2 regions of the Kineosporia sp. NBRC 101731 genome follow, and region 1 is predicted to be linked to the other one. Evidence: riboswitches for the same ligand, from Rfam matches in the RefSeq annotation. Region 1 holds a riboswitch; the other holds the start of a gene.
The links. A riboswitch is a leader RNA that binds a small molecule or an ion and turns the genes downstream of it on or off. The one in region 1 is predicted to bind cyclic di-AMP.

Region 1 (4,347 bases):
GCGGGCGGGTGCGGTGTCCGGCCCTTGTTTCCGGGCTGTTCCGTTCTCCGCACAAAGCGTCAGATGGGGCCTCTCAGGCCGGTGGTGGATGGTGCCTGGTTGCCGAAGGGTTGACAATGGGCACGTGAGCGACCTCATTGACACCACCGAGATGTATCTGAGAACGATCTTCGAGCTCGAGGAAGAGGGCGTCGTCCCGCTGCGGGCCCGGATCGCAGAGCGTCTGGGTCACTCCGGGCCGACCGTGTCCCAGACCGTCGCGCGGATGGAACGTGACGGTCTTCTCCATGTCTCCGGCGACCGCCATCTCGAACTGACCGAGATCGGCCGGGCGAAGGCCACCCGGGTCATGCGCAAGCACCGGCTCGCCGAACGACTGCTGCTCGACGTGATCGGCCTGGAGTGGGAGCTCGTCCACGACGAGGCCTGCCGCTGGGAGCACGTGATGAGCGACCACGTCGAGCAGAAACTGCTCAAGATGCTCGCCGGGCCGATGGAGAGCCCGTACGGCAACCCGATCCCGGGGCTGGAGGAGCTCGGTGGGCCGGAGGCACTGCCCAACGCCTTCCGCGAGGGCGTGCTCAGCCTTCCCGACGCCGTGGCCGCGGCCGACAACAGCAACGAGCTGATGATTCGCCGCCTCGGCGAGCGGCTCCAGATCGACACGCAGTTGATGAAGCAGTTGCAGGGCGCCGGCATGGTGCCCGGTTCCCGCGTGCAGGCGCAGCGCACGCCCACCGGTTACCTGATCAGCGTGGTCAAGCTGCCGGAGATGCGCTCGGCCGAGGCCGACGGGGGTGTCGCGCTGCTGGCCGACGTGGCCCGTCACGTCTTCGTCGAGGCCGTCTGAGGGCCCACCCGAAGGGAAACCTCCGGCAGGCCGGCGCCAGCTCACACGCACCACGTCGCCAGAAGCCGTAAGAACCCAGGAGAGCCCCGTCCCGGCCGCAGCCGGGGCGGGGCTCTTCGTCGGTCCGGAAGCCTCCGGAAGCCTCCGGAAGCCCCGCCGAAGGTGCCGTGAAAGCCCCGTGAGGGCCCTCGTCCTCCATTCCTGCACAGAGAACCGAAGCCCCCTCGCTGCACCCGGGCTTCTCTACTCAGAGTCGCGGAGAACGGCCGTATCAAGATCGATTCAATACTGTCAAAAATGGCACGACGCGCCGCGGCGTGTCGGGCTCCCGTGCAGCTCAGAGTGCGGAACGGGGGGTTCAAGGTAGTGGTGAGGCTTCTGTGCGTCCTCCCATCGGGGGCGCCGAAGCCGCGTTCGAAGGACCAAAGATCGGCCGAACGTGCTGATCCAATCACGTTCCGTAAATATTCCTGGGGCTGCCGTGACCCAGACGTGACATCGCTTCGCGCGTTCGGGTAGCTTCGCGTTCGCTTCTCCCCCTCCGAGAAGCCCCCGAGGTGGACGCCGAGCTCTGCCATCACCCCGGGGCAACACGAACACCGCATGGCAGAGGCGGGGGACCCAATTCCGGGCGTCGTTCCACAGACGTCCTTGGGGTGAAGCCGGGACACCGTCCTCGAACAGAGGGCGATCCCGGCCGGATGACTTCTCCCATCCGAACCCGACAGCTGACCTCGTAGGCGTTCGGAGAGGTAAACCGTGACTACTCGGGCCACGGCGCGCCATCGCGCGCCTGTTCGTCCTGCAACACCGCTTTCGTCTCTGGGTCATGCCGTGACCGGCCAGATGTCGGTGCTCGGTCGGGGTGGCGCAGTGATCGCCATGTCGGGCGGGCTCGTCGCCACGATGGGGATGTCTTCCCAGGCCGCGAACCGTACGACCACCGGCGCCGAGGCGGCTGTCCCGGCCACTGCCCCGATCGCGGTGCAGCCGGCTGTCGCCTTCTCGGGAAGCCTCGCGGCACCTTCCGGCGCCCAGACTTCTTCGGCATCGCTCACGGCACCGGTCGCCGCCACGGTATCGTTCGAAAGCAGCGATTTCACCGCTGTTCCGAACAAGGTCGTTATCTCCGCCGTGAGCGGAGAGTCGTCGACGGGTACCAGTGTGTCCAGTTCATTCGGCAGTGCGCGGGGCTCCTCCGTGCTAGCCGTTGCCGCCCGCTACCTGGGCGTTCCATACCGCTACGGCGGCACCACACCCATGGCCTGGGACTGTTCCGGTGCCACCGGTTACATCTACAGCCAGGTCGGTATCGACCTGCCACGCACGGCCAACCAGCAGATGCTGAGCTCCACCCGCATCTCCCGGTCGCAGGCAGTGCCGGGCGACCTGGTGTTCTTCACCTCTGGTGGTAGTGCCTACCACGTGGGGATCTACGCCGGCGGCAACATGATGTACGACGCCGGTCGCACCGGTACGTCGTTCAGCAAGCGTGCCATCTGGACCAGCGCCGTGACGTTCGGCCGGGTGGCCTGAGCGTTCGTTCGAGGTTCACCGCCGAAGCCCCCGCCGGATCCCGGTGGGGGCTTCGGCGCTTTGTTTGCCGGATCGTCACGCAGATCACTGAGGTAAAGGGAGTGATCTGGCACGGGGTTGCCGCTTACGCTGTCAACCAGAGTCCGACAAGCTGGCATACCGGTGAGGAGGTCGTAGGTGATACCACACATACGCGACTTTCTTGCGGCCAGGGCGCGGGCGCATACCGGGTTACCGGGCCAGCGCCGGCAAGCCCGCACGAGCGGGCCTGCGAGCAGTACCAGTTCCACCGAGATACCGGGCGGCCATGTGCCGCCCACTCAAGGCGTCGTTCCCTACGGAACGGCGCCTTTTGTCGTCCGGGACCCAGGAGGTGGCCGCTGATGCGCACCCTCGTACTGAACGCCGGCTATGAACCACTGGCCGTCGTCTCCTTCCGCCGGGCCATCGTGCTCGTCCTCGCCGGTAAAGCGGCCGTGGTCGAGAACGGCCCTCATCCAGTGATCAGTGAGACCCTCACCGTCGACCGGCCTCTCGTGATCGTGCTCTCCCGCTATGTGAAGGTGCCGCACGGCCGGGCGATCCCGGTGAGTAGACGGGGGGTGCTGCGGCGCGATGAGCACCGGTGCGCCTACTGCGACGCTCACGCCGCCACGATCGACCACGTGCTGCCACGTAGTCGCGGTGGTCAGGACACCTGGGAGAACCTGGTGGCGTGCTGCATGCGGTGCAACAACGTCAAGGGCAGCCGTACCCCGGAGGAAATGGGGTGGACGCTCTCGGTGCGGCCGCGTTCGCCGCGCGGCCCGGCCTGGGTGGTGCGGGGCGCAGACGTACGTGAGCCGTCCTGGGAGGAATACCTGGGCTCCGCGGCCTGAGCACCCAAGACCACGGTCTGAGCCAGAAGGTCCCTCCAACCTCTGGCTCAGACCGAGGAGCTCATGTGGCCACTGCCGAAGCGGGCCGGAGACAGCACCGCCCGGACACACGAAAATGGGCCCGGGCGAAGCAGAAGTCTGGTGCACCGGCGCTCTCGGCGCCGGTGCGTTGGAGAGCCTGCCACACCGATGCTGATTTAGCAAAGTGTCATGACTCCACGTAATCAAACTATCGGTATTGGCAGGTTGTGACCATGTGACCGATACGTATTGCGAAGTTATGCGTCAGCAGAGAGTGTGCCCGCATCGAGCCGTACCGTGCCCGTCCAGACCGATCCGGGTGCCAGTTCAGTCGGTTCCAGCAGGGCCGGTTCGATGCAGACGAAGTCGCTCTCGGCGCCCGGGGGCACGTCGCCCAGGCCGTGGCCGGGGCCCGGGTTCCAGACCACACGGTCGGGAAAGCCGTTGGCCGTGATGACCAATGGCCCCAGCTCGGGGTCTTCCAGGGTCACCGGGCCGGAGGCGCCCGCGATCGCGACGTCGCGTGTGCCGAGTGCGAGCACGGCATCGTCCAGCACGCCCGGTGAGCCCCCGGCATTGTCCGCCGCGGTCCGTCCGCCCAGACCGGTGATCACCGTGGTGGGGTCACCGACGGTGAAGTAGGTGTGGAGAGCCGCGGTGAAGTTCCAGGGCGCGGTGTCGGTGTTCCGAGCGGTGAGCGTCAGATCGAGGACCGAGCCGGACGCTTGCACCCGCAGCACCAGCTCGAACGCGTGAGGCCAGATCGCGCGGGTGTTTTCGTCGTCTTCCAGCTTCGCCTCCCAGAAACCGGCGCCGGACTCGACCACGACCCAGGCCCGGTTGCGCGCCAGGCCGTGCTTCGGCAGCGGCCCGCGCCCGGCGAACTGCGGGAAGATCACCGGAACGCCGCCCCGCACGGCCAGGCCGGGCCCGCTCTCGGCGGTGGGGCTCAGCCACAAGCGGGCCGGACCGCCCGCCGGGGCCCAGCCGAGCACGTGACCGCCGTGCGCGGTCACCACCAGCTCGGCGCCGTCGGGGCTGTTCAGGGTGTGGGTGGTGGAG
Region 2 (4,347 bases), on a different contig from region 1:
GGAGCGCGGGTCGGCCGGGGGAAGCGGCGGCGGCTCCCAGTTCACGATCGACGCCAGACCGCTCGCCAGCGGCGTGCCCGGCAGGGCATTGAGCACCTGGGCCGTCAGTACCTGCGCCCGGTGCGGGGCCGCGGAGTTCAGCCGGCCCAGCTGCCGGGACCGGCGCGCCACCATCTGGGTGCGTGCCTGCCGCACCTGCGTGAACTTCTCGAGGGCCGGCGGGATCGGCACGTTCTCGAACTCCGGACCCACCCGGCCCTCACCCACGAGCGACGCGAGCACCACCGCGTCCTCCAGCGCCATCGAGCCACCCTGACCCAGATCGGGGGTCATGGCGTGCGCGGCGTCACCGATCAGGGCGACCCGGCCCTGGTGGAACGCGGACGGCCCGGGGTTCAGCTCCTCCACCGGGTGCCGCATGACCTGTTCCTCCACCAGGTTCTCCAGGAGGGCGGGGATCGGGTCGTGCCAGTCGCCGAAGAGTCGCCGTAGCTCCTGCACACCCGACGAACCGGTCTCGTTGTCCCCGTCATCCCTGTCATCCCTGTCATCCCCGGCACCCCCGTCACTGGCAGCCGTGGCGTAGCAGTACAGGCTCTGGTCCTTCAGGGGCATCACGGCGAACCGGCGTCCGTCCGGGCCCCAGGTCTCGAAGCCGGTGTCCTCCGGCGACAGGCCCCCCGGATCCGGCACCACCATCCGCCACGACGTGTACCCGACGGGCGCGGGGGCGACGGGCGAGGGGAACAGCAGGCTGCGCACCACCGACCGGATGCCGTCGGCCGCCACCACCAGGTCACCCTCGCTCTCACCGTGCTCGGTGATCAGCGCGGCGGGAGTGTCGGCGTCACCGGCCCGCACCCCGGTCACCCGGGTGTCGGCCTGCACCACGCCGAACGGCAGGGCCTGCACGATCACGTTCGCGAGCTCGGCCCGGTGCAGCGCCACCACCGGGTCGCCGTACTTCTCCTGAACGGCCGCGGAGATGTTGTTGCGGATCAGCCAGGTGCCGTCGGGCTGCCGCAGGCCACCGGGGCCCGGGACCCGGCCGATCTCCCGCACGGCGTCACCGATGCCGAGCCGGTCGAGGGAACGCAGCCCGTTGGGCCACACGCTGATGCCGGCGGCGACCGGTTCCAGGGTGATGGCCTGCTCGAACACGCAGACGTCCCAGCCCCGGCGGTGCAGTGCCGCAGCGGCGGTCAGACCCCCGAGGCCTCCGCCTGCGATCAGTGCGCGCCGTCGTGTCACGTAGGCCTCCTCGGGGGAAATGGGGTTGATGATCACCATAGGTGCGGATGGTTCGATCGGCGCGTTATCGGTGTCGGGGCCGGCCAAAGCACGAAGAGGCCGGGAGCTCGATGGCTCCCGACCTCTTCCGCCCGCAGGAGGGGGTGCGGGCGTCGGGCCCATTGTCTGGACCCTGACGTGTCGTTCCGGGGTGCTGCCCGACCTAGACCTTGACCCGTCCCACCGAGTAGCTGGAGGTCCAGATGGTTTCCTTCTTCACCGAGCTACCGGGCTTCGGCGCGTGCCAGATCTTGCCGTCACCGGCGTAGATGCCCACGTGGTAGACGTGACCGCCGCTGGAGAAGAAGACGAGGTCGCCCTTCTTCTTCGCGCGCTTGGAGACCTTCTTGGTGTCGGACACCAGGCCCGACGAGGTGCGGTTGAGGTGCGTCACACCGGCCTGCCGCAGCACGTAGCCCACGTAGCCGGAGCAGTCGAAGGCGTTCGGGCCGGTGGCGCCGTAGACGTACGGCGTGCCCTTCTTCTTCGCCGCGTCCGAGACGATCTTGGCGCCGAACTTGACCCGGCCCAGACGCTCGGCCTTCTCAACGGCCCGGTGCTTGGCCTTCTGCTTGGACTTGGCGACGGCCTGTTTCTTGGCCGCGGCGATGGCGGCCGCCTTCGCCCGCTCGTGCGCCTTCTTCTTGGCCGCGGACCGCGCCTGGGCGACTGCTCCGTCGTAGCTGGAGGCGCTGGTCGTGACCGTGACCGTGCGGGTGGCCTTGGCGGTGCGGGTGCTCCACGCCGTGACCTTCGCGGTGGCCTTGACCTTCTTGGTGATCCGCGCCGTGGCCTTGGCCGTGGCCTTGCGGGTGATGCGTGCGGTCTCGGTGTCGCTCACCTTGACGGTGGCGGTCTTGAGACTCGCTGTTTCGGTGTTCGCCTCATCGTTGCCTGCGGCCGCGGAGCTGTCCGCGGCCATGGCCGGAATGCCTCCCGAGAGCGTCAGCGCAGCACCGGTGACGACGGCGCTGAGCGGCATGACGGATCTTCGAACGCGCGATTTCTGCAAAGGGGTGGGTGTCCTTCCCTCGCCTACCAGGTGAGCTGACGGGCTCGGGCGGAAGTTGCCCGGACGGCTCTCGCGAGCCGCCTTAGCCCCGTGACGACCGGACTGTGGGTGGTCCGGTGTCGAGGTGGTTCCCCGGCGTCCGTCTGGGAACTTGGGTGGCCGCCGACGGACCTCGGCAGGACGGTCACCCGGTCCTTCGGGTGAAGGACCGATGGGGAATCTACGGGCATTCGGGGAGTAATCAAAATGTGATCACCAAAATGTGACCCGTGTAATAGGCCGTGGCACCTTGTGTGCTACGTGTCCGGACACCCTCCGTGAGGCTCCAGAACGTGTATTTCTGCAGCTCAGACGCTCTGATGATCAACGGTGACACGATGTGTCCAGTATCATGCGGATTTAACATGCACCACTACGCACTGTGTCGTGCGTCGCCCTTTCGGGCATCCCTCCAGTTCAAGCCTCAAATAGCTCACCGTGATTATTAAATAACGTAAAGCTTCCATCAAAACGGGACCGACCGGGGGCACTGCCCCGGCCGGTCGTGACGCGCTGTGAGGCGAAGGCCTACTTTTTGTTGCCACCGAAGAGCTCCAGGAACTTCTTCCCGCCCTGGGGGAACGACTCCGTCAGGCTGTGCTCGCCCTGGTAGGAGTTGAGGTTGAAGTAGCTCGCGTAGGCGACGTTGTTGGGCGCCCAGGTGATGTAGTCGTGCATGAACTCGATGAAGAGCGGGTTGTCCTGGCCCCCGGAGCCGTCGTAGCGGTCCCACAGCCCCCACTCCGGCAGCGAGATCGGCTTGTCGTGCTGCTGGGCGAAGTCGGTCCAGAACACCAGGCCCCGATCGCCCCCGAAGATGACCTCGTTCCAGGCCCGGGTCTGGCGGTTCTCCTTGCAGGCCTGGTTGCAGTTCTTCGGGTACGGGTACAGGCCGCTGTGGAGGTCGTAGACATCCACCCCGACGTAGTCGACGTACGCGTCGCCGGGGTAGTAGTCCTGGCCGTCGTAGGGGTTGTAGCCGTTGTTGGGGTTCCAGTCGAACTCGAACTCCTGGCCCGGCACCGACCGCATCGCGGTGACGATCTGCCGGTAGAACGTGATGTACGTGGCGTGGTCCTCGATGCCCCACGGCCATGACTTCAGGTTGAACTCCCAGCCGACGCGCAGGATCGCCTTCTCCTGGCCGTTCTCCACCAGGTGCTCGGCCAGCGTCACGAAGTACTCGTTGAAATCGCCGCTCGCCCCGTCTTTCATCGAGGCGAGCTTGGTGTCGTTCAGGTTGTCCGGAATCATCGGCACGGCCATGACGACCCGGTAGCCACTGTCCTTCCACTCGGTCAGGTGCTCGCCCGGATTCGCGATGTCGTCCCAGGTCTCACGGTCGCCGAAGATCGTGGCGTAGGTGAGTTTGCGGCCCATCCACGTCTCGAAGGCCTTCGTCCGGGCCAGATCGGTGCCGCTGAACACACCCAGCTTCCCCTTCAGGGACGCCTCGGTCACCAGGGGCGTCGGGGTGGCGGTCGCGGGACCGGTCGTCGCCGACGCGCCCAGGCCGGTGGTCGTGGACCGGCCGGACTTGTACGCCCCGGCCACCGCGATGAGGATCACCAGGGCGGTGACCAGCCCGAGCGTGATCACCTGGCTGCGGCGCAGGGTGATCTGGTGGGGACGCCAGTCGCGCCAGGTCTTCTTCTGCGGGCGCAGGCCCTGCGGCTGCGGCCGGTTCTGTGGGCGGTTCTGTGCGCGGCCCGCGCCCCGGTTCTGGTGGGGCGGGCGCTGCGGGGGACCGCCGAGCAGGCTCGGGCCGTCCTCGTCGAAGGGCCGGCCGGGCAGGCCACGCGGTGCTCCCTGGTCGAGGTGGTCAAGATGGTCAACGTGGTCGAGGTGGTCGAGGTGGTCCCGGGCGGGCGGGGCGCCGTCGAAGCGCGGCATGGAGCGGTCGCGCCGGCCGTTCGCACCCGGGTTCTGGTGCGGGTCCGGGTTCGGCCCCGGACCACGACCCAGCACGGGACGCCGACTCGGGCCCGGGAACTCGGCGTCCGGTC

Region 2: linked by a shared signal. The riboswitch ahead of QSK05_RS25045 (C40 family peptidase) and the one ahead of QSK05_RS22510 (C40 family peptidase) in region 1 are both predicted to bind cyclic di-AMP.

What each region holds. Positions count from the first base shown of each region.
Region 1 covers NZ_BSTC01000008.1:182,215-186,561, forward strand. The annotation lists gene QSK05_RS22505 (iron-dependent transcriptional repressor DtxR) at 125-850, shown strand; cyclic di-AMP (ydaO/yuaA leader) riboswitch at 1,438-1,607, shown strand; gene QSK05_RS22510 (C40 family peptidase) at 1,685-2,386, shown strand; gene QSK05_RS22515 (HNH endonuclease) at 2,770-3,264, shown strand; gene QSK05_RS22520 (D-hexose-6-phosphate mutarotase) at 3,543-4,347, opposite strand, start outside.
Region 2 covers NZ_BSTC01000010.1:152,297-156,643, forward strand. The annotation lists gene QSK05_RS25040 (FAD-dependent monooxygenase) at 1-1,251, opposite strand, end outside; gene QSK05_RS25045 (C40 family peptidase) at 1,454-2,272, opposite strand; cyclic di-AMP (ydaO/yuaA leader) riboswitch at 2,312-2,470, opposite strand; gene QSK05_RS25050 (glycosyl hydrolase) at 2,870-4,347, opposite strand, start outside.